DNA from 3 places in the Janthinobacterium sp. GW821-FHT03C10 genome. Region 2 is predicted to be linked to each of the others. Evidence: predicted binding sites of a transcription regulator. Region 2 holds the regulator's gene; each other region holds the start of a gene.
The links. Region 2 encodes sigma-54, which starts transcription at its own class of promoters, with help from an activator protein. Its sites were predicted from a motif close to TGGCANGNAANCTGCTTT; they were not measured.
Positions count from the first base shown of each region.

Region 1: the regulator sigma-54 is predicted to act here: its motif matches at 3,210-3,227, upstream of AC07VH_RS23760 (TorF family putative porin).
Region 3: the regulator sigma-54 is predicted to act here: its motif matches at 2,193-2,210, upstream of AC07VH_RS18705 (EDSAP-1 family PEP-CTERM protein).

Region 1 covers NZ_JBWKUN010000008.1:29,036-39,406, forward strand. Annotated here, with positions in the region: gene AC07VH_RS23735 (TnsB C-terminal domain-containing protein) at 1-15, opposite strand, end outside; gene AC07VH_RS23740 (hypothetical protein) at 20-766, opposite strand; gene AC07VH_RS23745 (helix-turn-helix domain-containing protein) at 945-1,352, opposite strand; partial or broken gene AC07VH_RS23750 (YifB family Mg chelatase-like AAA ATPase) at 1,548-2,672, opposite strand; gene AC07VH_RS23755 (accessory factor UbiK family protein) at 2,783-3,037, opposite strand; gene AC07VH_RS23760 (TorF family putative porin) at 3,308-4,069, shown strand; gene AC07VH_RS23765 (P-II family nitrogen regulator) at 4,081-4,419, shown strand; gene AC07VH_RS23770 (ammonium transporter) at 4,431-5,969, shown strand; gene gshA (glutamate--cysteine ligase) at 6,174-7,472, shown strand; gene gshB (glutathione synthase) at 7,569-8,525, shown strand; gene AC07VH_RS23785 (PTS sugar transporter subunit IIA) at 8,540-8,944, shown strand; gene AC07VH_RS23790 (HPr family phosphocarrier protein) at 9,036-9,305, shown strand; gene ptsP (phosphoenolpyruvate--protein phosphotransferase) at 9,350-10,371, shown strand, end outside.
Region 2 covers NZ_JBWKUN010000009.1:193,522-203,892, reverse strand. Annotated here, with positions in the region: gene AC07VH_RS25935 (cation:proton antiporter domain-containing protein) at 1-1,389, opposite strand, end outside; gene AC07VH_RS25930 (KpsF/GutQ family sugar-phosphate isomerase) at 1,498-2,508, shown strand; gene AC07VH_RS25925 (KdsC family phosphatase) at 2,508-3,041, shown strand; gene lptC (LPS export ABC transporter periplasmic protein LptC) at 3,084-3,695, shown strand; gene lptA (lipopolysaccharide transport periplasmic protein LptA) at 3,721-4,302, shown strand; gene lptB (LPS export ABC transporter ATP-binding protein) at 4,302-5,057, shown strand; gene AC07VH_RS25905 (RNA polymerase factor sigma-54) at 5,062-6,540, shown strand; gene hpf (ribosome hibernation-promoting factor, HPF/YfiA family) at 6,610-6,969, shown strand; gene AC07VH_RS25895 (enoyl-CoA hydratase/isomerase family protein) at 7,106-8,191, shown strand; gene rapZ (RNase adapter RapZ) at 8,192-9,055, opposite strand; gene hprK (HPr(Ser) kinase/phosphatase) at 9,222-10,157, opposite strand; gene AC07VH_RS25880 (PTS sugar transporter subunit IIA) at 10,194-10,371, opposite strand, start outside.
Region 3 covers NZ_JBWKUN010000005.1:361,568-371,938, forward strand. Annotated here, with positions in the region: gene AC07VH_RS18700 (LytR C-terminal domain-containing protein) at 1-1,041, shown strand, start outside; gene AC07VH_RS18705 (EDSAP-1 family PEP-CTERM protein) at 1,113-2,105, opposite strand; gene AC07VH_RS18710 (hypothetical protein) at 2,317-2,691, opposite strand; gene AC07VH_RS18715 (hypothetical protein) at 2,853-3,164, shown strand; gene AC07VH_RS18720 (dodecin) at 3,180-3,386, opposite strand; gene AC07VH_RS18725 (Panacea domain-containing protein) at 4,092-4,670, opposite strand; tRNA gene AC07VH_RS18730 (tRNA-Thr) at 5,156-5,231, opposite strand; gene AC07VH_RS18735 (ClpXP protease specificity-enhancing factor) at 5,258-5,770, opposite strand; gene AC07VH_RS18740 (glutathione S-transferase N-terminal domain-containing protein) at 5,981-6,592, opposite strand; gene AC07VH_RS18745 (cytochrome c1) at 6,713-7,477, opposite strand; gene AC07VH_RS18750 (cytochrome b) at 7,514-8,926, opposite strand; gene petA (ubiquinol-cytochrome c reductase iron-sulfur subunit) at 8,929-9,537, opposite strand; gene mscL (large conductance mechanosensitive channel protein MscL) at 9,951-10,371, shown strand, end outside.

The DNA of each region.
Region 1 (10,371 bases), on a different contig from region 2:
TTTATAGTTGGTCATGGCATCAAACCCTCGATAGCTGTTCCCACCAGCTGTGGCCGCTGGTCGATGAGCCGAGCGCGATCGCCGGAAGATCGATAAGAGGAAGTGGTGAGACAGGAGAATCTGGACCAAATGCCTGATTCGGTGCAAAAAAGGCCTCTCCTCTCCAGGCCGCGGCATAGACACAACCTAGGTCGAAGCCTGCGTCCACGAGAGATGAAAATTTCTTCGCGCCGCTGGTCGCGACATAGAACTTTAGCTCTGATGATTCTTCTTTAGGCACGCACTGTGCAGTGCGGCGCATTTCAATCAAGTTGTGCCGAAGATGAAGCGAAAGCGGATATCGATCGGTCCAGCATAAGTACTTAATGCCATATTCTGCGAAGCGGGCCTTATTACGATCCAGGTTGGCTTGAACGATCGCCGTGATATAGCGGGAATTCTTCACCTCTACAACGTAGATCGTCTTGTCCGCACCTACGGCAAGATAGTCAGGGACGATCTCGCACCCAAATTCATCGAGACTGGTTCTGAATGGCTGTTCTTTGAAATGGGTAATCTGACCGAGCGAGGCAAGGTATTCCAGCAAAATTAGTGCGACAGCTTCGTTGCGTCCCTGAGCGCCTACGAAGCGGTTAGCATGGTTTGACCAGAGCTCATGGTATTGCGTGGACTTGGTGCGGCCCTTGAGTTTCCGAACTGGCGGGGCGGAAAGGACGTAGCTGAGCCATTCCCTGGATCCCATAAGGACCGGTATTTCATCTGGCATGATCTCTCCCAGTGCTGCTATGGCGCAGCGTGAAGTAAATAGGGGATTGACCTTCCTGTCGTAGATAAGTATCTTTGAGTTTGAGAACTGTTAGGGATACTTAATCCTTGACCGGAAGGGCGGCGGATCTACAAATTGTGGGTTCGTCGCATTCTTTTTCGACGATCGGTTAGTTCATCTACATAATATTTTTCCTTCTTAAAAGAGCAATGATTTCGTCCTGTTCCTCTTTCGGGACATCAATTGCTAGACCATCCCACACCACATACAGCCCAGTTGGGCCGTGCTGAACTTGCTCTGGGTCTCCTCCTGGTGCATTTATCCGTTCAATAGCGGCAATTCCCCAAAGCAGGCGAAGGTCGCTAGGAGGCAATTCCATGGACTCAGCAATTCGCCGAACTTTTTCCAAGGGGGGCGGTGGGCGTCTCGAGTTCTCGAGTTGAGAGTAGTAGCCTCGAGTTATTCCTGCTGAGTCGGCTACTCGCGCTTGAGTCATGCCGGCTCTATTTCTCAGCCTGTATAGCTCCGAGCCGAACGTCAACTCATCTTTAACAGTGGCGCTCATAGGTCCCCGCCGGACCAGCATTCTTTTTCAAGATAGCATGTCATTCTAGGGGTTTGCAAGATTAAATTCCTTTAAAAACATATAGTTACGTTCTATTGGTATAGGACGTAACTCAATGATGGCTGACTCGTGGGGAAAGTAAAGGCGGGGCGGGAATCATCAAAGTTTCCCGGGAACTTTGACGACATTTCCGTTTAACTATGGTGATGCGCAGTGATAACGGAGCACGGCGTCCGGCGTGCAGCGGCAACGTCCCGAAGCGTGGCCCAGATAGCCGCACGGGCAGGGATTCATGGCGGCGATCAGTTGAAAACGGGCAGGAAACTCGGCCTGGCGGGCCGCGCGCGAAATGCTGATCACCCCCGATTCCATGGGCTGGCGCAGCACATCGAGCACCCGGCGCTGGAATTCAGCGATTTCATCGAGAAACAGCACGCCGCAGTGGGCTAGCGAGATTTCTCCCGGGCGCGGCACGTTGCCGCCGCCCACCAGGGCCACGCCGGACGCCGTCTGGTGCGGGGCACGGTAGGGGCGGCGTTTCCAGTGTTCCACCTTGAAGTGGCCGCCCAGCGAATGCACGGCAGCCGATTCCAGCGCTTCCTCGTCGCTCATGGGCGGCAGCACGCCGGGGAAGCGGCTGGCCAGCATGGTCTTTCCCGCGCCCGGCGGCCCCACCATCAGCACGTTATGGCCGCCCGCGGCAGCCACTTCCAGTGCCCGCCGCGCCTGCTGCTGTCCTTGCACGTCGGCAAAGTCGGGATAGGCCAGAGCGTGCGCTGCCAGCATGGGCTGATGACGTTGCAGGGCCGTGTGGCCGGCGTGCGCGGAGAAGTGCGCGCAGACTTCGAGCAGGCTGTGGGCGGGATAGATGCAGGCGTCGCTGACCAGCGCCGCCTCGTCCGCGTTCGCCTGCGGCAGGATGAAGGCGCGTGGCGCGCCCGCCCGACTGCGCTGCATGGCAAAGGTCATGGCCAGCGCGCCGCGGATGGGACGCAACTGGCCTGAGAGCGACAGTTCGCCCGCGAATTCGTAATGATGTAATTGGTCGCCCGGCAACTGGCCGGAGGCGGCCAGGATACCCAAGGCAATAGGCAGGTCGAAGCGGCCTGATTCCTTGGGCAGGTCCGCCGGCGCCAGGTTGGCCGTGATGCGCCGCGCCGGCATCTCGAAGCCGCAGTTTTGCAGCGCGGCACGGACGCGGTCGCGCGATTCCTTCACTTCCGTATCCGGCAGGCCGACTATCGTAAAGGAAGGCAAGCCATTGGCAAGGTGGACTTCGACACTTACCTCGGGCGCCTCCATGCCGGCCAGGGCGCGGCTTTTCAGGACGGCCAGACTCATCAGACTCCCCTGTGCCCTGGGGCGGGCAGGATCAGTCTAGCGCTTGAAATGCCGTCAGGCTTGAGGTATGCCAGCAAGGCCGTCAATAACGGCGCCTCGCTGACGGCACCTTACACCTTGGCCTTCGATTCGTTCAGGCGCGTTTCCAGTTCGATCAGGCGCAATTCCAGTGCGTCGAGCTTGGCGCGGGTCTTGGCCAGCACTTGCGCCTGGATATCGAATTCCTCGCGCGTGACGAGATCGAGGCGGGCGAAGCCCTGGGTCATCATCGATTTCACGTTTTTCTCGATATCCTTGGCAGGCGAGTTCTCGATGGCTTGGTGAATCTTGCCTTGCAAGTCGTTAAAGAAGGTATTCATGTCCATGTTCAGTCCTTTTATGGTGCGGCATGTGCATCGCACCATTGCGGTGCACAGCGGTGTTAATCTGGTGCGAAAATAGGCAAATCCACAACGCTTCAGCAGCGTATTCCCGCATGCCCAGCGGCTTGCAGGGTATGTATGGCCGGAAACGCACCTGTCAAGGTGGCAAGAGAGCTGGCACGTATTCTGCTAAAGAAGGTATGAACGCTTTGTGATCTCCAGCCAAGATTTTAAACCTCAACCGCTTTAAAAGTTCAATAAAAGGGAATCGCCATGAAGAATCTGTCCAAGAACATGACTTTAGCTGCAGCGTTGACGCTGGCCATGACCGCCTTGAGCGGCAGCGCCATGGCCCAGGATGCGGTGGCGGCGCCTGCTGCTGCCGCACCTGATAACGTGGTGAGCTACAACGTGGCGCTGACCAGCGACTACCGCTACCGTGGCGTGTCGCAAAGCCGTCTCGACCCTGCCATCAGCGGCGGCGCCGACTATACCCACAATCCGACGGGGCTGTACGTGGGAACCTGGCTGTCGAGCATCAAATGGATCAAGGACGGCGGCGGCGATACGAACCTGGAATGGGATATTTATGCCGGCAAGCGGGGCGAGATCAGCAAGGATTTTACCTATGACGTGGGCGGCCTGTATTACTTCTACCCATCGAATGGCTTGAGCACGAATGCGAACACCTTCGAGCTGTACGGCCAGCTCGGCTATGGCCCGGCCTACATCAAGTACTCGCACTCGACCACCAATCTGTTCGGCGTGGCCGACAGCAAGAACAGCGGCTACCTCGACGTGGGCGCGAATATCGATATGTACGAAGGCTATCTGCTGAACTTGCATGTGGGCCGCCAGAAAGTCGAACATAACGATGCCCTCAGCTATACCGATTACAAGCTGGGCGTCACCAAGGATTTTGGCGTGGCAACTGTCGCCTTGGCCTACGTCAAAGCCAATATCACGTCGCTGGCACCGAATGGCAAGAATCTGGCGAAATCCGGTCTCGTGCTGACCGTATCCAAAACCTTTTAAGCGAGACTGCCATGAAAATGATTACTGCAATCATTAAACCGTTCAAACTGGACGAAGTACGCGAAGCCTTGTCGGCTATCAATGTGCAAGGCATTACCGTTACCGAAGTCAAGGGGTTCGGCCGCCAGAAAGGCCACACGGAACTCTACCGTGGCGCCGAGTATGTCGTTGATTTTTTGCCCAAGACCAAGATTGAAGCGGCCGTCGATGACGCCATTGTCGACCAGGCCATCGAAGCGATCGAAGGCGCGGCGCGTACCGGTAAAATCGGCGACGGCAAGATTTTCGTCTACAACCTGGAACAGGTCATCCGCATCCGTACCGGTGAAACCGGCAACGAAGCGCTCTAAGGGGAATATTGATGCGTAAAAATATAACAAAATTGCTAGCTGGGTTTGCCTGTCTGTGTGCGTTTGGCGTCGCCGCGCCGAGCTTTGCCGATGCCCCTGCCAAGACGGAAGCGGCCACGACCGCGGCCGTCGCCGCGCCCGCCGTCACGCCCGTGCCTGACGCAACGGCACCGGCTGCCGCCGTGCCGGCCCCGGCCGCTGCCGCGCCAGCCGCCGCGCCCGTCGCCAACAAGGGCGATACCAGTTTCATGATGATTTCCACCTTGCTGGTGATCTTGATGACCATCCCCGGCCTGGCCCTGTTCTACGGCGGCCTGGTGCGCTCGAAGAACATGCTGTCGGTGCTGATGCAAGTGTTCATGGTGTTCGCGCTGGTCATCGTGCTGTGGTGCATCTACGGCTACTCGGTCGCCTTCACGGAAAAAACCGCCTTCTTCGGTGGCTTCGACCGCTTGTTCCTGAACGGTATCTGGGACCCGGCCAAGGGCACGTTTGCCGCCGCCGCCACGTTCAGCAAGGGCGTCGTCATTCCCGAGTTCGTCTTCGTCGCCTTCCAGGGCACGTTTGCCGCCATCACCTGCGCACTGATCGTCGGCGCCTTCGCCGAGCGCGCCAAGTTTGCCGCCGTGCTGGCCTTCGTCGTGCTGTGGTTCACGTTTGCCTACCTGCCAGCGGCCCATATGGTGTGGTTCTGGACCGGTCCTGACCTGATCACCAATGCCGCCACCTCGGCCAGCGAAGCCCTGAAAGCGGGCTGGATCTGGCAAAAAGGCGCGCTGGACTTTGCCGGCGGCACCGTGGTGCACATCAATGCCGCCGTCGCCGGCCTGGTGGGCGCGATCATGATCGGCAAGCGCGTTGGCTACGGCCGCGAATCGATGGCACCGCACTCGCTGACGATGACCATGATCGGCGCTTCCCTGCTGTGGGTGGGCTGGTTCGGTTTCAATGCCGGTTCCTCGCTGGAAGCGGGCGACGTGGCAGCCCTGGCCTTCGTCAACACCTTGTTGGCCACTGCCGCCGCCACCCTGTCGTGGGTATTTGGCGAGTGGATCAGCAAAGGCAAGCCCTCCATGCTCGGTGGCGCATCGGGCGCCGTGGCCGGCCTGGTGGCGATCACCCCGGCGGCCGGCTTTGTCGGCCCGATGGGCGGCCTGGTCATCGGCTTGCTGGCCGGTATCGTCTGCCTGTGGGGCGTGAATGGTCTGAAACGCCTGATCGGCGCCGACGATTCGCTCGACGTGTTCGGCGTGCATGGCGTGGGCGGCATCCTCGGCGCCTTGCTGACGGGTGTGTTTGCTGCACCACAATTGGGCGGTCAGGGCATCTTCGACTTTGTCACCAACAAGATGTCGGCCGACCCGTACTCGATCGGCCATCAGGTGTGGGTGCAGGCGCAAGCGGTCGGCACCACCATCCTGTGGTCGGCCCTGGTCTCCGTCGTCGCCTATAAACTGGTCGACATCGTCATCGGTCTGCGCGTACCGGAAGAGGAGGAGCGCGAAGGCCTCGACATCACCAGCCACGGCGAGCAAGCGTATCATGGCTAAATAGCAAGGATCTGGCATGCCAGCGCCCCGGCGCGGCGTGCCTTGTCTGAAAAGGCGCCTCATCGAGGTGCCTTTTTTTCGTTGTGGGAATGGAAAAGGTCTTTAAAACAAGGCTTTTGCCCCGATTTGGGGTACTTACACGGTAATATAGTCGGCAGTTCTGTGTGCTTTTTTGAATACTGCACATAATTTAAGGATGTAACTATGGTTCCCCATCTCGTCACGGCCCTGACCGGACCGCTGCTCGACCTCGAAAAAAAGATTCTGGCCGCGACGCCGGCCATTGAGCGCTGGTTTCGCATGGAGTGGCAAGAGCACACGCCGCCCTTCTATTGCTCGGTAGACTTGCGTAACGCCGGCTACAAGCTGGCGCCCGTCGATACCAATCTGTTCCCTGGCGGTTTCCATAACCTGGCCACGGAAATGCTGCCCCTGTCCGTGCAGGCCGCCATGGCCGCCATCGACAAGTATTGCCCGGACGCCCGCAACCTGCTGATCGTGCCGGAATTGCACAACACCACGCCGCAGTACCTGCAGAACGTGGCGCGATTGATGCAAATCTTCCGTCAGACGGGGCTGCACGTGCGCTTCGGTTCGTGGTCGCCCGACATCACCCAGCCGACGCCATTGGCGTTGCCAGATGGCAACATGCTCGTCATCGAGCCCCTCGTGCGCCTGAACAATGGCCGCCGCCTGGGTTTGAAGGATTTCGACCCGTGTACGATCCTGCTGAATAACGACTTGTCGGACGGCATTCCCGATATCTTGCAAAACATCCATGAGCAAAGCCTGCTGCCGCCATTGCACGCGGGCTGGGCCTTGCGCCGCAAGAGCAACCATTACACGGCCTACGATGAAGTGGTGAAAAAATTCGGCAAGATGATCGATGTCGATCCGTGGATGCTCAATCCCTTCCACGCCAAGTGCAGCGACGTCAATTTCCAGGAAGGCGAGGGCGAAGATGCGCTGGCCGCCAGCGTCGACGTGCTGCTGGCCAAGATCCGCAAGAAATACAAGGAATACGGCATCAAGGAAAAGCCGTTTGTCATCGTCAAGCCCGATGCGGGCACGTATGGCACGGGCATTATGACGGTGCGCGACGCCAGCGAAGTGCGCGACCTGTCGCGCAAGCAGCGCGACAAGATGTCCATCGTCAAGGACGGAAAAGTGGTCACTGACGTCATCATCCAGGAAGGCGTGCCGACCTTCGAGAGCATCAAGGATGCCGTGGCCGAACCCGTCGTCTACATGATCGACCGCTACGTGGTGGGCGGCTTCTACCGCGTGCACGCGGAGAAGGGCGTGGACCAGAACCTGAACGCGCCCGGCTCGCAGTACGTGCCGCTGGCGTTTGCCCAGCAGCATGCCGTGCCGGACTTGAAGGCCAAGCCAGGCACGGCCGCGCCGAACCGTTTCTACGTGTATGGCGTGGTGGCGCGCCTGGCCTTGCTGGCCGCGTCGCTGGAAATGGAGCGCACGGACCCGAATCCCGAGGTGTATTGATCCCTCCCCGCAGCTTGCCGGGCGCGGTGACCACTGCGCCTGGCGATCTCGGCTAGAATCAAGCATTCCTTATCAGGCTCCCCGATTGGACGCACCATGAAAATTGCATTCCTTGCCGACCCGCTGGCAGGCTTCAAGACTTACAAAGATTCCACCTTCGCCATGATGCGCGAGGCGGCCAGGCGCGGCCACGCCGTCTACGCCTTCGAACAGAAGGACATGGCGCTGGAAGAAGGCATCGTCACGGCACGGGTAAACCACATCGAGCTGACGGGCGATGAACACGACTGGTACAAGGTCGTTTCCACCGAGGAAATGCGCCTGTCGGCGCTGGATGCCATCATCGAGCGCAAGGACCCGCCGTTCGACATGGAATACGTGTACGGCACGTATTTGCTGGAACTGGCGGAAAAGCAGGGCGCCTGCATCTTCAACAAGCCGTCCGCCATCCGCGACAACAATGAAAAGCTGGCCATTGCCCAGTTTTCCGAATTCACGTCGCCGACCCTGGTGACGTCGGATGAGGCGCGCCTGCGCGCCTTCCACGCCAAGCACCAGGACGTCATCTTCAAGCCGCTCGACGGCATGGGCGGCACGGGCATCTTCCGCGTCAAGGCCGATGGCCTGAATCTGGGCGCCATCATCGAGACCTTGAGCGAGAACGGCGCGCAGACCATCATGGCGCAGCGTTTCATCGCCGACATCGTCAAGGGCGACAAGCGCATCCTCGTCATCGGCGGCAAGCCGGTGCCGTTTTCGCTGGCGCGCATCCCGCAGGCGGGCGAAGTGCGGGGCAACCTGGCGGCCGGCGGCACGGGCGTGGCGCAGCCATTGACGGCGCGCGACCTGGAAATCGCAGAAAAGCTGGGCCCCATCCTGGCCGCGCGTGGCCTGATGCTGGTAGGATTGGACGTGATCGGCGACTATCTGACGGAAGTCAATGTCACCAGCCCGACTTGCTTCCAGGAAATCATGCAGCAGACGGGTTTTGACGTGGCAGCCATGTTTGTCGACGCCGTCGAGCATGGCGTTGCGCAAGCGCAGCAGCGCTAGAAGGTGGACTGACTATGGTAGGGATTTTGCTCATGACACATGCACCGCTGGGACAGGCTTTCATCGCCGCCTGCGCGCATGTGTTTCGCGGGCCAACGGAACGGTTTGAAGCCATCGACGTCGTCGCCGATCAGGACCTGGCGGAAGTGCAAAAGCTGGCCTCGGAAGCCATCTGCCGCCTCGACGACGGCTCCGGCGTGCTGGTGATTACCGACGTGAAGGGCGGCACGCCGTCGAACTGCTGCAACAAGCTGGCCGATGCGGGCAGGGTGGAAGTCATCGCCGGCATCAGCCTGCCGATGCTGCTGCGCGCCATCACGTATCGCCGCGACACGCTCGACGTAGTGGTGGAGATGGCGCTGGCCGGTGCGCAAAGCGGCGCCGTGCGCGTCGATAACCGCATCCGCGTGGGCGAGTAAAGAGTGACATGGCCGCCGCCCTGAAGGCGGCGGGTTTTATAGCTAGGGCTGGCAACAATGCAGTGCATTCAGGGATAGAGACCATACAAAAATGATTCAAAAAGAACTCGAAATCATCAACAAGCTGGGACTGCATGCACGCGCCTCCGCCAAATTTACCCAGCTCGCTGCCAAGTTCAAGAGCGACGTCTGGCTGACCCGCAACGCGCGCCGCATCAACGCCAAGTCCATCATGGGCGTGATGATGCTGGCCGCCGGCAAGGGCGCGAAAGTGACCCTGGAAGCCGAGGGCGATGATGAGCAGGCATGTGTCGATGCGCTCACCGCCCTGATTAATGACAGGTTTGGCGAAGGCGAGTAATGCCCGCCGAACGCAGCCGCAGCCGCATTCCGACAGGTCAACCCATGGCATCTTTCACGCTCCACGGCATCCCGGTTTCCCGCGGCATCGCCATCGGCCGCGCGCATCTGCTGGCGCCGGCCGCCCTTGACGTCAAACATTACCTGGTCGCCCAGGAACAGATCGAAGCCGAAGTCCAGCGCCTGCAAAGCGCCATCGCCACCGTCCACAAGGAACTGCAGACCCTGTGGAACGAGCTGCCCAAGGATGCGCCCACGGAGCTGGGCGCCTTCATCGACGTGCATGCGCTGATCCTGTCGGACCCGATGATTTCCGAAGCGCCGCTCGACATCATCCGCAAGCGCCATTACAACGCCGAATGGGCGCTGCTGACGCAGATCGATGAATTGTCGGCGCAGTTCGATGAAATCGAAGACCCGTACCTGCGCGAGCGCAAGGCCGACATCCAGCAGGTGGCCGAGCGCGTATTGAAAGTCTTGCTGGGCACGGAGCAGCTGCTGCCCAAGGCCGCGGCCGAAGACGAATTGATGGCGCAGATGATCGTCGTCGCGCACGACATTTCTCCGGCCGACATGCTGCAGTTCCGCGACCGCTCCTTCATCGGTTTCATCACCGACGTGGGCGGGCAGAACTCGCACACGGCCATCGTCGCGCGCAGCCTCGATATTCCCGCCGCCGTCGGCATGTCGCAGGCGTCGATGCTGATCGAGCAGGATGACTGGCTGATCATCGACGGCGACGCGGGCGTCGTCATCGCCAACCCCAGCGCGCTGGTGCTGGAACAGTACCGCGAGCGCCAGACGGCCATGCAGCGCGCGCGCAAGAAGCTGGGCAAGCTGAAAAAGACGCCGGCCGTGACCAAGTGCGGCACGCCCGTCACCCTGTTGGCGAATATCGAATTGCCCGAGGATTGCGCGTTTGCGCTGGAGTCGGGCGCCAGCGGCGTGGGCCTGTTCCGCTCCGAATTCCTGTTCATGGGCCGCGCCCACAAGACTCCCACCGAGGACGAGCAGTTCGAGGCTTACCGCAACACGGTGCAGTCGATGAAGGGAAAAGTCGTCACCAT
Region 2 (10,371 bases):
GCCATACGAGACGTGGGCGCCGGCCAGTTGCGCTTCCTGCACCCGTTCCGGGTCCAGGTCCAGCGCGTGGTATTCGATCTTTTCTTCCGCCAGCAGGGTGGCCAGGCTTTGCCCGCTGCGCCCGAAGCCGGCGATCAGCACGTGTTTCTGCGAAGCCATCGTGCGCGTGGCGATTTTCGTCAGGGCCAGGGATTGCATCATCCAGTCGTTGGCCGCCAGTTTCATGACGATGGCGTCGGATTTGGCGATGAGAAAGGGCGCCGCCAGCATCGACAGCACCATCGAGGCCAGCACCACCTGCACGACGAACGGGTCCATCAGCTTGATGCCGCCGGCCAGGTTCAGCAGCACGAAGCCGAACTCGCCCGCCTGCGCCAGTCCCAGCCCCGTGCGCAAGGCCACGCCGTTGCTGGACCCGAACAGCCGGGCCAGGCCCGCGATCAGGGCGAACTTCAGCAGCACGGGGCCGCACAGCAGCAGCAGGACCAGCCACCAGTTGTCCAGCACGACGCGGATATTGAGCAGCATGCCGACGGTGATGAAGAACAGGCCCAGCAGCACGTCGCGGAAGGGTTTGATATCCTCTTCCACCTGGTGCTTGAATTCCGTCTCGGAAATGAGCATGCCGGCAACAAACGCCCCCAGGGCCAGCGACAGCCCGGCCCGCTCCGTGATCCAGGCCGCGCCCAGGGTGATCAGCAGCAGGTTGAGCATGAACAACTCCTGCGAGCGGCGCTTGGCGACGATGGTCAGCCAGCCCCGCACCATCTTCTGGCCGATGAACAGCAGCAAGATGAGTACGACCAGGGCCTTGCCGCCGGCCCAGGCCAGGGTTTCGGCCAGGTTGTCGGAATCGCGCGTGAGGGCGGGAATGAGGATCAGCAGGGGCACCACGGCCAGGTCCTGGAACAGCAGAATGCCGATGATCTTGCGGCCGTGTTCGCTTTCCAGTTCCAGCCGCTCCGTGAGCATTTTCGAGACGATGGCCGTCGACGACATGGCCAGCGCGCCGCCCAGGGCGAACGCGGCTTGCCAGCTCAGGTGGATGTAGGCGGACAGGTAGCGCCCGACGAACCAGCCGAAGACGACGGTGGCGATGATGGTGGTGACCACCTGCGCCATGCCAAGGCCGAAAACGATGCGCCGCATGGCGAGGAACTTGGGCAAAGAAAACTCGAGCCCGATGGAAAACATCAGGAAGACGACGCCGAACTCGGCCAGGGTATGGCTGGCCTCGTTTTCCGCCGCCAGGCCCAGCGCATGGGGGCCGATGACGATGCCGACGGCCAGGTAGCCCAGCATGGGCGGCAAATGCAACATTCTGAAAGCGACCACGCCCAGCACGGCGCTGCCGAGTAACATCAGGGTCAGTTCAAGCGAGGAAAACATGGGTTGCCCGGTGCGGTCAATGGAAATCGTTGTTTGTTGTGACTGGCAAGTTTTTTGCTTTCCTAATTCGTTTATACTTTGGGCATGAGTGTAACCCATGAAAAAACAATGCTGAAAGCTTTTGATCGAATTGACATGCAAGCGACGACCGAGCGCGCCGTCGCGCTGGCCCGCACCACCTTGCAGATCGAGTCCGACGCCATCGTTGCGCTGCACGCGCGCCTGGCCACGGACGACAGCGTGGGCCGCGCCGTGGCGCTGTTGCTGCAGTGCACGGGGCGTGTCGTCGTTTCCGGCATCGGCAAGTCCGGCCATATCGCGCGCAAGATTGCCGCCACCCTCGCTTCCACCGGCACGCCGGCCCTGTTCGTGCATCCGGCCGAAGCGGCCCATGGCGACCTGGGCATGGTCACCTCGGACGATGCTTTTATTGCCATCTCGTACTCGGGCGAATCGTCCGAGCTGATGGCCATCATGCCCGTCGTCAAGCGCATGGGCGGCGTGCTCATTTCCATGACGGGCAAGCCGAACTCCAGCCTGGCGCAGCTGGCCGATGTGCACCTGGATATTTCTGTTGAGAAAGAAGCCTGTCCGCTGAACCTGGCGCCGACGGCCAGCACCACCGTCACCCTGGCCCTGGGCGATGCGATCGCCGTGGCCTTGCTCGACTTGCGCGGCTTCAAGGAAGAAGATTTCGCCCGCTCGCACCCGGGCGGCGCCCTGGGCCGCCGCCTGCTCACGCACGTGCATGACGTCATGCGCAGCGGTGAACGGGTGCCGCAGGTGCCGGTGGAAGCCTCGCTGCTGCAGGCGCTGGAAGAGATGACGAAGAAGGGCATGGGCATGACGGCCGTCGTCGATGCGGACAACCGCCCCGTGGGCGTGTTTACGGATGGCGACTTGCGCCGCATGTTCGAGCGCGTGCAGGATTTCACGCAAGTGGCGATCCGCGACGTCATGCATGCGCAGCCGCGCAGCATCGCGCCCGAGCGCCTGGCCGTCGACGCCGTGGCCGTGATGGAGCAGTTCCGCATCAACCAGATGCTGGTCGTCGATGCCGACGGCAAGCTCGTGGGCGCGCTGCATATCCATGATCTGACGCAAGCGAAGGTGATCTGATGGAGAGCGTAGCGGACAATCTGGCGCGCGCGGCCAAGGTCAGACTGATGATCTTTGACGTCGATGGCGTGCTGACTGACGGCAGCCTGCATTTCGGCCCCGATGGCGAGATGATGAAAACGTTTAATGTGTATGATGGCCTGGGCATCAAGCTGCTGCAGGAATCGGGCGTGCAGACGGCCATCATCAGCGCGCGCCGCTCGGCCATCACGGCGCGCCGGGCGCAAGACCTGGGCATTACCCATGTGCACCAGGGCGGTCACGACAAGCTGACGCCGTTTCGCGAGCTGCTGGCGCTGACGGGCTTGACGGAAGAACAATGCGGCTATATCGGCGACGACGTCATCGATGCGCCCATCCTGCGCCGCGTGGGCTTTGCCGTCAGCGTGCCGGGCGGGCGTCCGGAAGCGCAGGGCCTGGCGCACCATGTGACGCAGGCCGGCGGCGGCCGCGGCGCGGTGCGCGAGATCTGCGAATTCCTGCTGCGCGCCCAGGACAACTATGCGCGCGTCATGGCGCCGTTCCTGGAGTGAGGCGCGCCTTGCCGCCAGTGACCTTTGAAAGAGTGAAGCCCTATGCGTAAGCCAGGAGGCGCCCATCGCTGGCGCATGATTTTTACCGTGCTGGGCGCGGTCGTCGTCGCGCTGGGCAGCTTCTGGCTGCTCGAAGTGATGAACAAGAATGGCCAGGACATCAGGGCCAGCAAGCATCTGGACGAGCCCGACTATTTCATCACCAATTTCAGCCTGGTGCGCATGGATTTGACGGGTAAACCCAGCTATATCGTGTCGGGCACCAAGCTCACGCATTATCCGCTCGACGATTCGTCCGATATCGACCAGCCCTTCGTGCGCAAGCTGACGCCCGGCATGCCGCCGCTGAACATGAATGCGGAACTGGCGCATATCGACCAGGATAATACCCGGCTGCAACTGCACCGCAAGGTCGTGATCGATCGCGCGGCCAGTCCGAAGGCGCAGAACCTGACCGTGAGGACGGAAGCGCTGACGGTGTTTCCGGACGAGGAAAGAATGGAAACGGACGTGCCGGTCGATATCCTGACGGGTACTTCGCGCCTCAATGGCATCGGCATGAAGGCCAATAACGCCACCGGCGTGGTGGAAGTGCAAAATGCGCTGCGCATGGTCCTCCCGCCGAAACCGCGCCCGGCCGCGGCGGCAAAATGACAGAATGAAACAAGGAAACCATACTATGAAGAACATCTTGCTGTTGAGCGTATTTTCTCTGGCCATGATGGGCGTGGCGCATGCCGAGAAGGCCGATTCCGAGAAGGAAGCCGTCATCACGGCGCGTAGCGGCCACGTCGATGACGTCAAGCAGATCCGTACCCTGACGGGCGACGTCGTGCTGGTCAAGGGCACCCTGACCATGAAGGCGGGCCGGGCCCTGATCACGGAAGACCCGCAAGGCTACCAGTTCATTACCTTCTGGGCCGATCCCGGCAAGCTGGCCACCTTCCGCCAGAAGCGCGATGGCGCGGGCGACCTGTGGGTCGAAGGCGAAGCGGAGCGCGTGGAATACGACAACAAGACGGAAGTGGTGAAACTGTTTTCCAGGGCCAAGCTGACGCGCCTGGAGGGCACGAAAGTGACCGACGTGGCCAATGGCGCCTTCATCTCGTATGACAGCCGCAAGGAAGTGTTTGCGATGGAAAATTCCAACAGCGGCACCAGCACCCCCGATGGCGGCAGCGTGCGCATGGTGATCCAGCCGAAGACCAAGGCGCCCGCGGCGGAGAAAGCGCCGGCCACGCCTGCGCCAGGAACGAAATAATGGACAATACTCGTTGCGGCAGTACCCTGATCGTTCGCGGGCTGCAGAAAACCTATGGCAAGCGGCAAGTCGTGCATGACGTGTCGCTGCAAGTCGAATGCGGCGAAGTGGTGGGGCTGCTGGGTCCGAACGGCGCCGGCAAGACCACGTCGTTCTACATGATCGTCGGCCTGGTGCCGTCCGATGGCGGCAGCATCGATATCAGCGGCGTGGACATTTCCAGCCTGCCCATCCACCGCCGCGCGCAGATGGGCCTGTCGTACCTGCCGCAGGAAGCGTCCGTGTTCCGCAAGCTGACGGTGGAAGACAATATCCGTGCCGTGCTGGAAATCCAGACCGTCGAAGGCCGCCCCCTGAAGAAGGCCGAGATCGAGGAACGGCTGGATAAACTGCTGGCCGACCTGCAGATTGAAAAGCTGCGCGAGAACCAGGCCCTGTCCCTGTCGGGCGGCGAGCGCCGCCGCGTGGAAATCGCCCGCGCGCTGGCCACCGATCCCCGTTTCGTGCTGCTCGACGAGCCCTTCGCCGGCGTCGATCCGATCGCCGTCATCGAGATCCAGCGCATCGTGCGCTTCTTGAAGGAGCGCAATATCGGCGTGCTGATCACCGATCATAATGTGCGCGAGACGCTGGGTATTTGCGACCGTGCCTACATCATCAACCAGGGCTCGGTGCTGGCGTCGGGACGCCCCGACGACATCATCGCCAACGAGTCGGTACGCCGGGTCTATCTGGGCGAACACTTCCGCATGTGAGCCAATGAAACAATCATTGCAGCTGCGCACTTCGCAGCATCTGGCACTGACGCCGCAGTTGCAGCAATCGATACGCCTGTTGCAATTGTCTACCCTGGAATTGCACCAGGAACTCGAGCAGCTGCTGACGGACAATCCCTTGCTCGAGCGCCTCGACGATCCGCTCGACCGTTCGCTGCGCCTGCTGTCCGACGGGGCCTTGAGTTCCACGGCCGCGCCGGCCGAAGCGCCGCCCCAGCCGCCAGGCCAGGAGGCGCCCGCAGCGCCGGCCGAAGCGGAAACGTTTGACGGCGAGGGGGGCGACGGTGCGGCCGCCGCGGATGGCGGCGACAGCGACTGGAGCGAGGCGAGCCGGGGCAAGGCGCCCGACGACGAAGATTCCCGTCCGCAATTGGAGGCCCACCACTGCACCCTGCGCGAGCACCTGATGGAGCAGATGCGCGTGACGGTGCTCGAGTTGCGCGACCGCGCGCTGGTCGAGCTGATCATCGACGCGCTCGACGACAATGGCTATCTGGAAGAGTCGCTCGACGACATCCTGGCGCGCCTGCCGGAAGAGCTGGAAATCGACGCCGACGAGATGCGCACGGCCTTGTCGCTGCTGCAAAGTTTCGATCCGCCGGGCGTGGGCGCGCGCAATGCGTCCGAATGCCTGGCGCTGCAGATCAAGCGCTTGCCGCACGTCGCCATGGTGACGCGGCGCATGGCCCTCGTCATCGTGGAAAAGCACCTGGCCTGGTTTGCCCAGCGCGATTTCAACAAGCTGAAGAAAGCCCTCGATTGCGACGAGGAAGACTTGCGCGAGGCGCAGACGGTGATTCGCCAGTGCAATCCGCACCCGGGCGCCGTGTTCGCCTCGGATGTGTCCGACTATGTGGTGCCCGACGTCGTCGTCAAGCGCGCGCGCAATGGCTGGCAAGTCACCCTGAACAACGACGTCATGCCGCGCCTGCGCGTCAACGCCATGTACGCCAACCTGCTCAAGCAGGGCAAGGGCGAGGGCGCCATGGGCGCACAGTTGCAGGAAGCCAAGTGGCTGATCAAGAATATGCGCCAGCGCTTCGACACGATCCTGCGCGTGGCGCAGGCGATAGTAGAAAGGCAAAAGAACTTTTTCTCGCATGGGGCCGTTGCCATGCGCCCCCTTGTGCTCCGTGAAATAGCTGATACACTGGGTTTACACGAGAGTACTATCTCGCGGGTAACAACTCAAAAGTACATGCTGACCCCGCACGGCATGTTCGAGTTGAAATATTTCTTTGGTAGCCACGTCGCCACCGAAGCGGGGGGCGAAGCGTCATCGACGGCGATACGGGCATTGATCGTGCAACTGACAGGAGCAGAAGACCCTAAAAATCCTTTATCCGACAGTAAGATTGCGGACATGCTGGGGGAACAAGGCATGGTGATTGCGCGACGTACTGTTGCCAAATACCGGGAAGCATTGAAAATTCCGCCAGTGAGCCTGCGTAAGTGTTTGTAAGTTTTTTTCGGTTCCTCTGCGGGCCGGATAGGATGGACCGCACGAACCCGATCATCTTTAGGAGTGTGTATGAATCTCACCATCAGCGGACATCATCTCGAAGTGACACCAGCCATCCGTGAATACGTACAAACGAAGCTGGAGCGCGTGAAACGTCATTTCGATCAAGTCATCGATATCGCCGTGATTCTGACCGTGGATAACCTCAAAGAGAAAGAAAAACGTCAAAAGGCCGAAGTCAACCTGCGTCTGAGTGGCAAAACCGTCTATGTGGAAAGCCTGGCGCAAGACCTGTATGCCGCGATCGATGCCCTGATCGACAAGCTCGATAGGCAAGTGATGAAATACAAAACCAAAGTGCAAGGGCACGGTAAAGAGGCGATCAAGCATCTGCCAGACAACTCGGAAGAAGAATTCGCCGCCGCCTAAGCGGCCTGCGACTTTCAACCGGTTGTGATCAACTAAGGGCGCACATTGCGCCCTTTTTTGCGCCCGTCCCTGTCGAACGCAATGTTCCCCGCGCAGGCGCTAGAATGTTGGCACTTTCACTTCTTTCCATCCTGCCATGAGCGACTTCGTCCAGACTTCCATCCGCCACCGCACGGGGCACATCGTGCTCGACCGCCCGAAAGCCTTGAATTCCCTGTCGCTGGAGATGGTGCGCGCCCTGAACGCGGCCTTGCTGGCCTGGCGCGACGACCCGCAGGTGGATGCCGTCGTGATCCGCTCCAGCAGCGAGAAAGCCCTGTGCGCCGGCGGCGACATCCGTTTCTTTTACGATGCGGGCCTGGCCACGCCGCAAGGCGGCAGCGCCCAGCTGGAAGATTTCTTTACGGAAGAATATGCTTTAAATCATCTGATTCACTTCTACCCGAAACCGTATATCGCCGTGATGGACGGCGTGGTGATGGGCGGCGGCATGGGCGTGGCGCAAGCCGGGCCCGGCAACCGCCTGCGCATCGTCACGGGCCGCACGCGCATGGCCATGCCGGAAGTCAATATCGGCCTGTTCCCCGACGTGGGCGGCAGTTACTTTCTTTCCCGCCTGGCGGGCCGGCTGGGCCTGTACCTGGGCTTGACGGGCTTGACGATCAACGCGGCCGACGCCCTGTACACGGGCCTGGCCGATGTGTATCTGCCCGAGGCGCAGATGGGGGCGTTGCTGGCCCTGTTCGAGTCGACGCCGGGCGAGGCCTTGCCGGTCGCCATCAAGGCGCTGGCGGCGCCCTTCCAGGCCGAGGCGGGCACTTCCCCCCTGGCCGCGGCGCGCGCGGCGCTGGACCGCCATTTCAGCGCGGGTTCGGTGGCCGCCATCATGGCCTCGCTGGCGCAGGACGACAGCGCGTTTGCCGCGAAGGCCCTGGCGGCCATGCGCTTGCGCTCGCCCTTGATGATGTGCGTGACCCTGGAATTGCTGCAGCGGGGCGCCCATCTGGGCGTGGCCGATTGCCTGCGCATGGAGCGCACGCTGGTGCGCCACAATTTCGAACATGGCGAAGTGCTCGAAGGCGTGCGCGCGCTGGTGGTCGACAAGGACAATGCGCCGCGCTGGCAGCCTGCCAGCCTGGGCGAGGTCGATGCAGCCATGGTGGCGCGCTTCTTCGCCCCCGTGTGGCCGGCGCAAGCGCATCCGCTGCGCCACCTCGACTGATTAAGAACGCTCGCGGTGGCGCAGTACGACCCGCTCGTTGGGGCCGAAGTATTGCGCCAGCCGCTCCGCCATGTACACGGAGCGGTGCTGGCCGCCCGTGCAGCCCAGGGCCACCGTCAGGTAGCTGCGGTTGTCGGACTTGAATGACGGCAACCATTTCTCGATGAAGGCGCGGATGTCGGCCAGCAGTTCCAGCGCGCTCGGCTGCGCGTCGAGGAAGGCGATCACGGGCGCGTCGCGGCCGTCGAGCGGGCGCAGCGCCAGGTCGTAATAGGGATTGGGCAAGGCCCGCACATCGAAGACGAAATCGGCATCCAGCGGCACGCCCAGCTTGAAGGCGAACGATTCGAAGAACAGGGTCAGCGGCGCGCGTTCGGAGGCGACGATATCCTTGATCCAGGCACGCAGCTTGTTGGCGCTCAGTTCCGAGGTATCGATCACATGGCCCAGCTGCTCGATGGCCGACAGGCGTTCGCGTTCTTCCGAGATGCACTCGATCAGGGTGCGGCGGCTGGCCGGATTCTGGTTCGGGCGCAATTCGTGCGACAGGGGATGGCTGCGCCGCGTTTCCGAGAAGCGCGCCACCAGCGAATGCGTGGTGGCTGTCAGGAACATGACCTTGACGTCATGCCCCTGGTCGCGCAACAGGGCTACATTGTGCGGCAAGCTGACGAGCGACTCGGCGCTGCGCGCATCGACGGCCACGGCCAGCTGCGGCGTGCCCTCGTCAAGCAGGGTTTGCACCAGGCTCGGCAGCAAGGCCGGTGGCAGGTTGTCGACACAATAGTAGCCGGTATCTTCCAGCACATTGAGCGCGACGGATTTACCGGAGCCGGATATTCCGGTGATAAGGACGATATGCATAGCCCGATCATACAATAAAGGACGGCACTGCGCTCCCGAGGCAATTATCTTTACAAATTATTGCAATTTGGACTGTGGTATTTCTTTGCTGCACGCGCCAACATTGTCGTCGGATTACGCGGGGCCTTGCCCCACCTCGGCGGCCCCGCTAATCCGACCTACGTTGTTAATCGCCACTCATGGCGAGGCGTTGCCGCTCCATGAACTCCTGCAAGGTATCGATGCCGCGCAGCTGCAGAATCGTGTTGCGCACGGCCGCTTCCAGCAGCACGGCGATGTTGCGGCCGGCGGCGACGGGGATGACGACCTTGCGCACGGGCAAGCCCAGCACGTCTTCCGTGGGGAACAGGAAGGGCAGGCGCTCGACTTCTTCCTCCAGCGCGTTGCGGCGCACCAGGTGCACGATCAGTTTCAGGCGCATCTTACGGCGCACGGCCGTTTCGCCAAAGATGGCCTTGATGTCGAGTAAACCCAGGCCCCGCACTTCCAGCAGGTTTTGCAGCAGGGGCGGGCAGCGGCCTTCGATCATGTTCGGCGCGATGCGCGAGAATTCGACGGCGTCGTCGGCCACCAGGCCGTGGCTGCGCGAAATCAGCTCCAGCCCCAGCTCGCTCTTGCCCAGGCCCGAATCGCCCGTGATCAGCACGCCCACGCCCAGCACGTCCATGAATACGCCATGCATGATGATGCGCTGCGCCAATTTTTTCGACAGGTAGACGCGCAGGAAGTCGATCACTTGCGCAGCCGGCAGCGGGGTCGAGAACAGGGGGATGTTTTGCTCGTCGCAGATGGCGAGGATGTCGGGCGGCGTTTCCAGCCCTTGCGCGATGATCAGCGCGGGCGGACCGCCGGCGATCAGTTCGCCGATCACGTGGGTGCGCGTGTTGACCTTCAGGCGCTGGTAGTAATTGATTTCCTGGTGGCCAAAGACCTGGATGCGGCCCGGATGGATCAGGTTCAAGTGGCCCACCTGGTCGGCGGCCGACGAGACGTCGCCCGAGATCAGGCGTTCGCCGCCGGGGAAGCCGGCGAACCAGCCCAGTTGCAGACTTTCACGATTATCGTCGTACAGGCGTTGTATCGTCAGCGGCGTTTGCAACATGGCAGTCTTCTTCAGGAGTGGAGGAATACCTGAAGTTTAACCCGCCGCTTGCAGACTGGGTTGCCAATTGACGATGCGCGAATGCACGGATTTCGGTTCCGGATCCGTGGCCAATGCCGTGCGGAAGGCGTCATCGGAAAACATTTCGGCGATTTCCGACAGGATTTCCAGATGTTGCTGGGTGACATGATCGGGAATCAGCAGGAAAAACAGC
Region 3 (10,371 bases), on a different contig from region 2:
CTGGGCCTGGCCGCCTGCACCACGCAACTGGCCCATGCACCGGTGCCGCAGTGGCCCGACGCCGATGCCGCCTATGCGGCAGGGCGCCAGCATTTCGAGCGGGGCGACCTGCCTGCGGCGCAAGCGGCCTACGAGCAAGCCCTGCGCCATGCGCCGCGCCATGTGGACGCGCGCAATGGCCTGGCCGTGCTGCACGCGCAGCGCGGCGAGCACGCTGCCGCCATTGCCCAGTGGCAGGCGTTGACGCAGGAGGCGGGCATGGCGCGGCCGCGGCAGGCCTATCTGTTCAGCAATCTCGGTCATGCCTATTATTTAAGCGGACGCGATGCGCAAGCGTTGACTGCGCTGGAACAGGCATGCCTGCTCGATCCGCTCAATGCGCTGGCCTGGCAGCACCTGGCGCAGGTACTGGAGCGGCTGGGACAGCACGAGCGCGCGGCCGTCATGCGGCGCCAGGCGGCCAGCTTGCGGGAACACGATGTGCGGCGCGACATGGCCGTCTTGCGCGGCGAGGCGGCGCCGCAGTCCGCGCCCGCGCCCGCGCCGGTACCGGATGCGCCCGCGATGGCGCGCGTGGAGATCACGCAGAGCGATGGCATGGCCCAGCTGCGGCGCGTGCCGGCGGCGGTGCGCAGCCTGCCCGCTAGCGCGTTGCTGCCCGCCGCGCCTGTGCCTGTGGCTGGCGCGCCGCATCCGCGCCTGGAAATTGTGAACGGCAACGGCGTGCCCGGCCTGGCCGCCGCGCTGGCGCGCAGCCTGGCCGGCACGCCCGTGCAGGTGGTGCGCCTGGCCAATGCTGGCAGCTTCCAGGTGGCGCGCACGCGCGTCGAATACCGGCCCGCGCAGGAACAGGCGGCGCGCCAGCTGGCCCGTCAGCTGGGAACGCAGGTGCAGACCCAGGTGCCGATCCAGGCCGCCGACTGCCCTGCCAGCGAGCTGCGCCTGGTACTGGGACACGACCTGAGCGACCCCGCCATGCTGCACCGCTATTATCTGCAGCAATTGCAGCTGGCCCGCCAGGCGCTGGCACGGCTCGGTTAACACGCATCGGCTGGCATAAAAAAACACGCGGCGCCTTGGCGGGCGCCGCGTGTTTTTGAGCGTGCCAGTGTTTATTTCGGCTGGCGGCGGCGCGTGAAGGCGAGGCCGGCCAGTCCCGTGCCCAGCAGGAACAGGGTGCCTGGCTCCGGCACTTGCAAGGGTTCGATGACGACGATGTCGGTGCGCGTGGACTTGGAGAAGTTCAAGGTATAGCTGCCGGCGGGCAGGGCGAAATTCGACGTCAGGGAAAACATCGCGAAGCCATTCGTGAAGGCGCGCGAGGTGGCGGGATCGTTGGTGCCGGCCGTCATGTTCAGGCTGAACGGGTCCAGGCTGCCGACCGTATGGTTGCCGTTGACGTCGCTGCCATTGTTGGCATCGCCGTCGGGCGCGAACTGGAAGATCACGCCGTCGGCATTCGCATTCGACAGGCAGCCGACGGGACTGGCGGTATTGCACGAGATATTGAAGATATCCATGATCGACACGTTCGACTTGTCGCCCATGGTCGTCACGCTGGTGCGCAGGTCGCGCCGTCCCATAAAGCTGAAGGTGATGAAGCCGGCGCTCGACAGGGTCAGGTTGACGGAGCCGGTCAGCGTGTCGCCAGCCGTGGCCGTGGCGGCGCCCACCGTGTTGCGCTGTGCTTCCGCCACGGCGCTCACGGTCGAACCGGTGCCGTTGAGCATGTTGCCGAAGGCATGCGCATCGCCGCGCGCGAATTCCAGCTTGGAACTGGGGCTGGGTGCGTAGTTATTTTGCGGCAAGCCGCTGCAGCCGCCGCCCGAACACACTTGCAGCACGTCGGCATTGGCGGCCGGGCCCGTATTGACGGCGCGCGGATTGACGGCCACGCCGCCCTGGAAAAAGGCGCTGTCGCTGGCGTTGCGGTTGGCGCCGGCCAGCGACAGCGCGCCGGCGCTGGTGGTGATGCGGAAATTGTTCAATTCGTTGACGGCCAGGCCGTACGCGCCGGCCTGCGCCTGACCGCTGGCCAGCAGGCTTGCCGCCGCCAGTGCGCCCAGCCAGCCCAGGGTCTTGCTTCGTGTGTGATCGACGTTCATCGCAGCCTCTTATCGTAGTCAGTCTCGGAAAATCCGGGGGATAAAGAATCCAGAATGACTTTCCTGGATTCATCTCGTAGACAGTGATAAGCAGCTTGCGTGCCACACAAAAAAAGCAATTCAAATCAAACGCTTGCGTAAAACGGACTGAGCTGGTGGAAGCAAAGTGTAAGAAAGGCCGACGCCGCCTGGCGGGCGGCATCGGCCAGCCTCAGGTACCCCGGTGATAGCCCAGGTGGCCGCCCGAATTGCGCGCGCAGCCGCAGCCGATGCGCGCCACTTCCTCGCCTTCCGTCAATTTCCAGTTGGTAATCGTCGTGTGCTGCCAGTCGATGTCGCTTTTCTTGACAGGTTTCACCGTCAAGGTGCGGGTTGCCGCGTCCGTGTACTCCATCAGCTCTTCGTCGTCGGCGATGTCGAAATGGCGGTGGATCAGGGAAATGCCGAAGCGGTCGAGCGCGCCATAGCGCTGCAGCACGTCGCGCAGTTCGCGAAAGCAGGCCAGGTCGTCGGGCAGCAGCGGGTCGACGGCGGAAATATCGGCGACGGGCTGCCATTGCATGGCGTGGATGTTCAGGCTGTGCATGATGTTCTCCTGTGCCCCTTGTATCAAGCCCAGGCTGCCAAAAGGGGGCTGGCACGCCTGGCGAAATGGTCATCGTGGCTGGAAAGCCGCTGCGGCGCTTGCGTCAGATCAAAGGTGCGGCACATCGTCTCTGGCCCCATCATTGCCCGGTAGAATAGGCGATGGCAAACAAAACCCCCACCTTCCCCGGCGCACGCACGGGCCGCGGCCAGGTCCTGGCCGTGCTGCTGTCGAACCGCGACCAGTCCGGCGCCGAACCGCTGCAAGGCCGCGTCTCGCTGGCCGCCATCGTGAAAGCGCTGAAACGCAAATACCATTGGCCCATCGAAACGCACAGCTTTCCCGCCAACACGCAGGACGGCCGCGCCAGCTGGGCGACCGTGTACAGCTTGCCGGAAAAGGTGATCGAGGCCGCGCTGGAGGCCGGCGGCCGGGAGTGGCTGGAGAGCCGGGGAGTGCCTGGACGGCGCTGAACGCGCCGCAGTACGCTATTCGAGCCGGAAGCCGACCTTGAGCGTGACCTGGAAATGCGCCACCTTGCCATCGACGATATGGCCGCGCGATTCCGTCACCTCATACCAGTCCATGTGCTTGACTGTCAGCGCCGCCTTGGCAATGGCATCGCGTATCGCCTGATCGCTGCTTTCGGTCGACGTTCCCACCAGTTCGATCAGCTTGTAAGTGTGTGCGGACATGATATTTCCCCAGGTAGGCAAGCCAGACATCGGGAGCCTGCTTTGCGCAGGCACGTGCCCATCTTGCGCCTAAACGTGCTGATAGTCATTGCGCGGTGCAGCAATGCGATTGCGAATCTGGCGAAGGCTGCCATCATGCTGGCAACATTGCTGCCGGTTAAAGCCAGGACTTCAGTTGGTTTTGTTGGCGTGTGGGTGGAGATAGTCCGCGTTGCGTCCCACGCTATGCGCTCACTTCGGGGCGCGATGAGCGTCAATGGCGCCAGGAGCATCCTGCAGGCGCCTGGGAAGAAAAAGGTTAGCTACACAACTAAATCGGTAGTCGTTTGAAGGCACCCTTCGTGAACTTCGATGCATTCAGCCCGGCTTTGATCTCTGAAAAAGGCGGGTCTCCGCAAGGACGGTGCACACGAAATACCCCGCTCTCCACCAATTGCGACAATGTTGCCGCAGGCTCCAGTCGAGTATGCTTGTAGGCGATGTGACTGTGATGCTCTACGAAAGGATGGCTTCCGACCTGAAGCTCGCAAGTTGCATCGAACGGGACGTTCGGATAGGTCGAACAAACGCATACCAACGCGCACATATTGTCAGGATAGCCATCAATGGGCGCTGGGTCATTTAGTACTACAAATAAATGAAACAAACCACCAGGGCCAGATGGTATGAGTAGTGTTTCCTTGGCTCGAGGTAACCAGCCGGGCATCATGCCGCCGATGTAAAAGCGGCGTTGATCGCCTGCTGCTCGCGTAATTGTTTTTTCAGTAACCGTGTTTGTTCATTATTGAATTTAAGTACTTCGAACAATTTTTCTAATGTGATGGGTACTGATGAGCCTTCAGGATCTTCCCACTCAGGGCAAATTTTGTGAGTGAGGTCGCGAATCTGATATTTGCTCAAATGACCAAAATCTTTCCAAGTTTCTGCGAGAACTTCAAACTCGGCGTCAGATAATTCCAGAAGGTCTTGCTCTGGCGAGCGAATCCGACTTCCGTCACGCAAAGCCACAGCATGATCCTCACGATCCGCGATCCACGCATCCCACCCATTATCTTCAGATGAGGACATGCCGTTAATGCGATTCAATGTTTGAGACAGAACAGGTCCGTGATCCATAGAAACAAGTTTGTCGCCAATGATCGGACCGCCGTACATCTCATATGAGCGCCGCTCTGCTAGATAAAGCAACTTCATCAGCTTAAGTACAGGAAGGCGGCCTTGGGCTTGGAATAGGAAGTAAGCGGCAACCTGCGCGGCTTTCTTTTCGGAGTATAAGTTTTGCATAATTTTGAGCCTCCATCGCATCAATTTTGAGCAATTTGGATAGCTATTCGAGATCAATCTACGCACAAAGTACATCGCTGTCAACATATTGCCATGCATGACGCTCTGGCCCATGCAACATGTGCGGAAAGTGGATGAAATCAGTTTAACTGTATAAACGTACAGTAATTTTGATAATTGTCAAACGAAATCGATAAGCAGCAGCGTATCGGCTGGATGGCTTTGCCGCTAGACGGGGCGGTCGGCCAACGTGCTTCTGCATGTCGTCATGCGGCAAAAAGGGTTCCACCGTGCACCAGCCTGGAAACCACACTGATTGATGCCTATCTTTGCCGGAAACGTCGACAAGAAGCCACGCTGGAAAGTAGTACGTGAGGTGTGATTGTTTGCAATCAAGAGAGGCGCAACTATAAGTTGGCGTTGTCACTTGCTTGCTACTGGTCCAAAAGAAAAGGGCTTACATTTCTGTAAGCCCTTGATATTCTTGGTGCCGACTGCCGGTTTCGAACTGGCCACCTGATGATTACAAATCAACTGCTCTACCAAATGAGCTAAGTCGGCAAAAACTGCGCGTTGCGAATTATACGCTATTTAATACGTGTCAGGGTCGGGCGGCCGCCTTTTTTTGGTGGCTCGTCGTCGCCGGGCGTGGCGTTGTCGCGTTGTTCGGGGGAGCTGGCCGGCACGGACGACAGGGTCGGACCGCTGGTAGCAGGGGCGAGCACGGGCGGCGGGACGTCGGCGGAGGCGGGGCTGTCCGTCGGTTGCGCGTCGGGATCATCGTTGCCCAGCACGGGCTCGAAGGCCATGCCCTGGCCGTTTTCGTTGGCGTAGATGGCCATCACGTTGTCGACCGGCACATAGATTTCGCGCGAGACGCCGCCAAAGCGGGCGTGGAAGCGGATGGCGTCGTTGTCCATCTTCAGGCCGCTGGTGGCGCCGAAGCTGATGTTGAGCACGATTTCGCCCTTTTTCACGTATTCCATCGGTACCGTGGTGCGCGAATCGACTTTGACCGCGAGATAAGGCGTGTAGCCGCTGTCGGTGCACCACTCGTAGATGGCGCGCAGCATATAAGGTTTGGTTGAGATTTCAGACATGGTAGGCACTGTGAGGCGGGAGCGCCGCCGGCAACAAATGGCGGGCGCACCGGTAGTTCAATGAAACAGAGCAACTGGAAAGAATCCAAGATGCCCCAGAAAGCGTCGCGAGCAAGCCCGATATCGGCTTGAGTAACGCAGCCGTACTTGAGTACGGCGAGTAACGCCAAGTCGAGAGCGGGCTGCGTAGCAGCTTTATGGGGATATCTTTTAGCGGCGCATCACTTTTTCCGAAGGAGTGAGTGCTTCGATATACGCGGGACGCGAGAAGATGCGTTCGGCGTATTTCATCAGCGGTGCGGCCGTTTTCGACAGTTCGATGCCGTAGTGGTCCAGGCGCCACAGCAGCGGCGCGACAGCCACGTCGAGCATCGAGAATTCGTCGCCCAGCATGTACTTGTTTTTCAGGAACAGTGGCGCCAGGGTCGTCAGGCGGTCGCGGATTTCCGCGCGTGCCTTGTCGTGGGCCTTGTCGTTGCTCTTGGCGCGTTCGCTTTCCAGCACGTGCACGTGCACGAACAGTTCTTTTTCGAAATTGAACAGCATCAGGCGCGCGCGGGCGCGCATCAGCGGATCGGCCGGCATCAGTTGCGGATGCGGGAAGCGCTCATCGATGTACTCGTTGATGATGTTCGATTCATACAGGATCAGTTCGCGTTCGACCAGGATCGGCACCTGGCCATACGGGTTCATGGTCGAAATGTCTTCCGGTTTGTTGAACAGGTCGACGTCGCGCACTTCGAAGTCCATGCCTTTTTCAAACAGGACCAGGCGGCAGCGTTGCGAAAATGGGCAGGTTGTACCCGAATAGAGAACCATCATTTTTTATAGTTCCTTAGAAACAAAGGGGGTGAAGCCGCGAACGGCTCACCCCAGGTCGCTTGTCCACTCATGCGGACAACGCAGAAACAGGCATAAACCGGCCTATGGCCGGCGCCTCACTTATTTGACTTCCTTCCAGAACGACGCGTTAAGGCGCCATGCCAGCAGAGCAAAGACCGACAGGAACAGCAGTACCCAGACGCCCAGGCGCTTGCGTGTCTGCTGTGCCGGTTCGGCCATCCACTCCATGTAGCCGACCAGGTCGGCTACCGCATTGTCGTACTCGATCTTGTTCAACGTACCTGGCTTGACCTGCTCGAAGCCGGCAAATTTGTGGATCTTCTTGCCAGCTTCGTGCGGATCATTCTCTTCCACGAACTTGGCAGTCTGGACACCTTGCAATTCCCATAATACATGCGGCATGGCAACATTCGGCACGACCATGTTGTTCCAGCCGGTCGGACGAGTGTCGTCTTTATAGAACGTACGCAGGTAAGTATACAGGTAGTCGCCGCCTGTGCCAGCGGAAGATGATTTCGCGCGCGAAATTACCGACAAATCCGGCGGTACGACGCCAAAGAAGGCCTTGGCGTCCTGCGGTGCCAGGGAAGTCGTCATCAGGTCGCCGACTTTATCGCCGGAGAACAACAGATTCTGCTTGATCTGGTCTTCCGTCAAGCCCAGGTCGCGCAGGCGGTTGTAGCGCATCGACACGGCGGCGTGGCAATTCAAGCAATAATTGACGAACAATTTGGCGCCATGCTGCAGCGCCGCCATGTTGGTCTGGCGGTCAGGTGCCTTGTCCAGCGGAAAGCCGCCTTCGCTGGCGAGAGCCATGGCAGGCACGAAGGCCAGGATGGCGAGCAGTTTTTTTGCAATCTTCATATGATGTATGTCCTTTGAGCGTGGCGTGAGAGCGGCTTAGTGCGGGTGAAACGTCACACGCGACGGCACGGTCTTGAACTTGCCCATGGCACTCCACCATGGCATCAGCAGGAAGAAGCTGAAGTAAATCAGGGTGCACACTTGCGACACGATGGTTTTCGCATCCGTTGGCGCCTGGGTCCCGAGGTAGCCGAGGATCAGGAACGACAGGCCGAAGATGGCATAGATGTATTTGTGCCAGGTCGGACGGTAGCGGATCGATTTCACTGGCGAATGGTCGAGCCATGGCAGGAACGCCAAGATCACGACGGAACCGCCGAAGAACACCACGCCCCAGAATTTCGCATCGAGCACCTGCGGCAGCATGCCGATGATGGCGACGATGGCGATGCCGGCGATGATGGACTTGACCGTCGTCGACAGGCGCGACTTGAGCCAGATGAACACCACGTAGGCGGCCACGACACCCATCAGCACGTACATGAAGTCGGCCGTGGTGGCGCGCAGCACCGAGTAGAACGGCGTGAAGTACCAGGTTGGCGCGATGTGCAGCGGGGTCTTCAGCGAATCGCCGGGCAGGAAGTTGTTGTATTCCAGGAAGTAACCGCCCATTTCCGGCGCGAAGAAGACGACGGCGCTGAAAATGACGAGGAAGATCGAGACGCCGAACAGGTCATGCACGGTGTAGTACGGATGCGATGGGATCGAATCGACCGGATGGCCATCGGCGCCCAGGTTTTCCTTCACTTCGATGCCGTCCGGATTGCTGGAGCCGACTTCATGCAGGGCGATCAAGTGCGCTGCAACCAGGCCCAGCAGGACCAGCGGGATGGCGATCACGTGGAAGGCGAAGAAGCGGTTCAGGGTCGCGTCGGACACGACGTAGTCGCCGCGGATCCACAGCGACAGGTCAGGGCCGATGAAGGGGATGGCGCCGAACAGGTTGACGATCACTTGCGCGCCCCAGTACGACATCTGGCCCCATGGCAGCAAATAGCCGAAGAACGCTTCGGCCATCAGGCACAGGAAGATGGCGAAACCGAACAGCCAGATCAGCTCACGTGGCTTGCGGTACGAGCCGTACAGCAGGCCGCGCGTCATGTGCAGGTAGACGATGATGAAGAAGGCGGAGGCGCCCGTCGAGTGCATGTAGCGCACCAGCCAGCCCCACGGTACTTCGCGCATGATGTACTCGACGGAATTGAAGGCCAGGGCCGCATCCGGTTTGTAGTGCATGGTCAGGAAGATGCCGGTGACGATCTGCAAGACCAGCACCAGCATGGCCAGCGAGCCGAAGATGTACCAGAAATTGAAGTTTTTCGGGGCGTAGTACTTGCCCCATTGGTCGTTCCACAGCTTGGTCAGGGGAAAGCGGTCATCGACCCAGCCCAGCGCTTTTTCGGCGGCGGGAGCGTCTGCCGGGAACTTCGTTTCTTTGAAAGCAGCCATGATCAAGCCTCGCCTTTCTCGTCTTTACCTATCAGCAATTTGGTGTCGCTCAGGTACATATGGCGCGGCACTTGCAGGTTGTCCGGCGCCGGCTTGTTCTTGAACACGCGGCCTGCCATGTCGAAGGTGGAGCCGTGGCAAGGGCAGAGGAAGCCGCCTTCCCAGTCATCGGGCAGCGACGGTTGCGGGCCGGGGGCAAATTTCGAGGAAGGGGAGCAGCCCAGGTGGGTGCAGATGCCGACGGCGACGAGAATTTCAGGCTTGATCGAGCGTGCCTCGTTCATGCAGTATTCCGGCGTGAATTCGGCGGGATTGCGCTGGGAATTGGCATCGGCGACCTTGCCGTCGGTCTTTTTCAGCGACGCGATCATTTCCGGCGTGCGCTTCAGGATCCAGACCGGCTTGCCGCGCCATTCGACGGTGCGCATTTCGCCGGGTTGCAAGGTGGTGATGTCTACTTCGACCGGCGCGCCAGCCGCTTTCGCGCGCTCCGACGGCTGGAAGGTGCTTACCAAGGCTCCCGCGGTTGCCAATCCAACTACACTGCCCGCCGCGCACGTGGCGACGAGCAAGCCGCGACGGCCTGAATCGACCTGCTTTTCGTTACTCATGCAAACCCCAATCAGTCAAAATGCGAATCTTTATTATGAGTGGCAGCCGCGAAAAACCCGTCGCCGAAGCTCTATCCCACTGATTGCCGCAACCCGCATCTTTGTACGGTAAAGTGGCAACATCCCTGCGGAACTTCGGACTATGGCGCAGCCCGTGCCAGTTTCTTGTTGATTATCCGGAAGTGAAAAAGCCACTTCTGGCAACCGCAAATTATAAGTGAAGCAAACAACGAATCAAACAAAAACGTTGCTTGTACCATAATTTATATACTTTTGCAGGAGGTGGCTAGTTCTTTCGAACTAGATGCGTCCGGCTGTGCACGAAATGGTCCTGCCGACAACCACAAGTTGGTGGCACTGGGAATCAATAGTATGATCGGCATGTTTTTTATACATATCCGAAGGAGAAATTCATGGCAATGATGCAAGAATTCAAAGAATTTGCAATGAAGGGTAACGTCGTCGATCTGGCGGTCGGTGTCATTATCGGTGGCGCCTTCGGCAAGATTGTCGATTCCCTGGTGCAAGACGTGATCATGCCGCCCATCGGCCGCATTTTCGGCGGCCTCGATTTCGCCAATTACTATCTGCCCCTGAATGGCCAGGCGACGACGATGACCCTGGTGGAAGCGAAAAAGGCGGGCGCCGTGCTGGCCTACGGTAACTTCCTGACCATTCTGCTCAATTTCGTCATTCTTGCCTTTATCATCTTCCAGATGGTGCGCCTGATGAACAAGGCCCGCCGCAGCGAACCGGTCGCGCCGGCCCCGGCACCGGCCACGCCGGAAGACATCGTGCTGCTGCGCGAAATCCGCGACTCCCTGCAGCAGAACG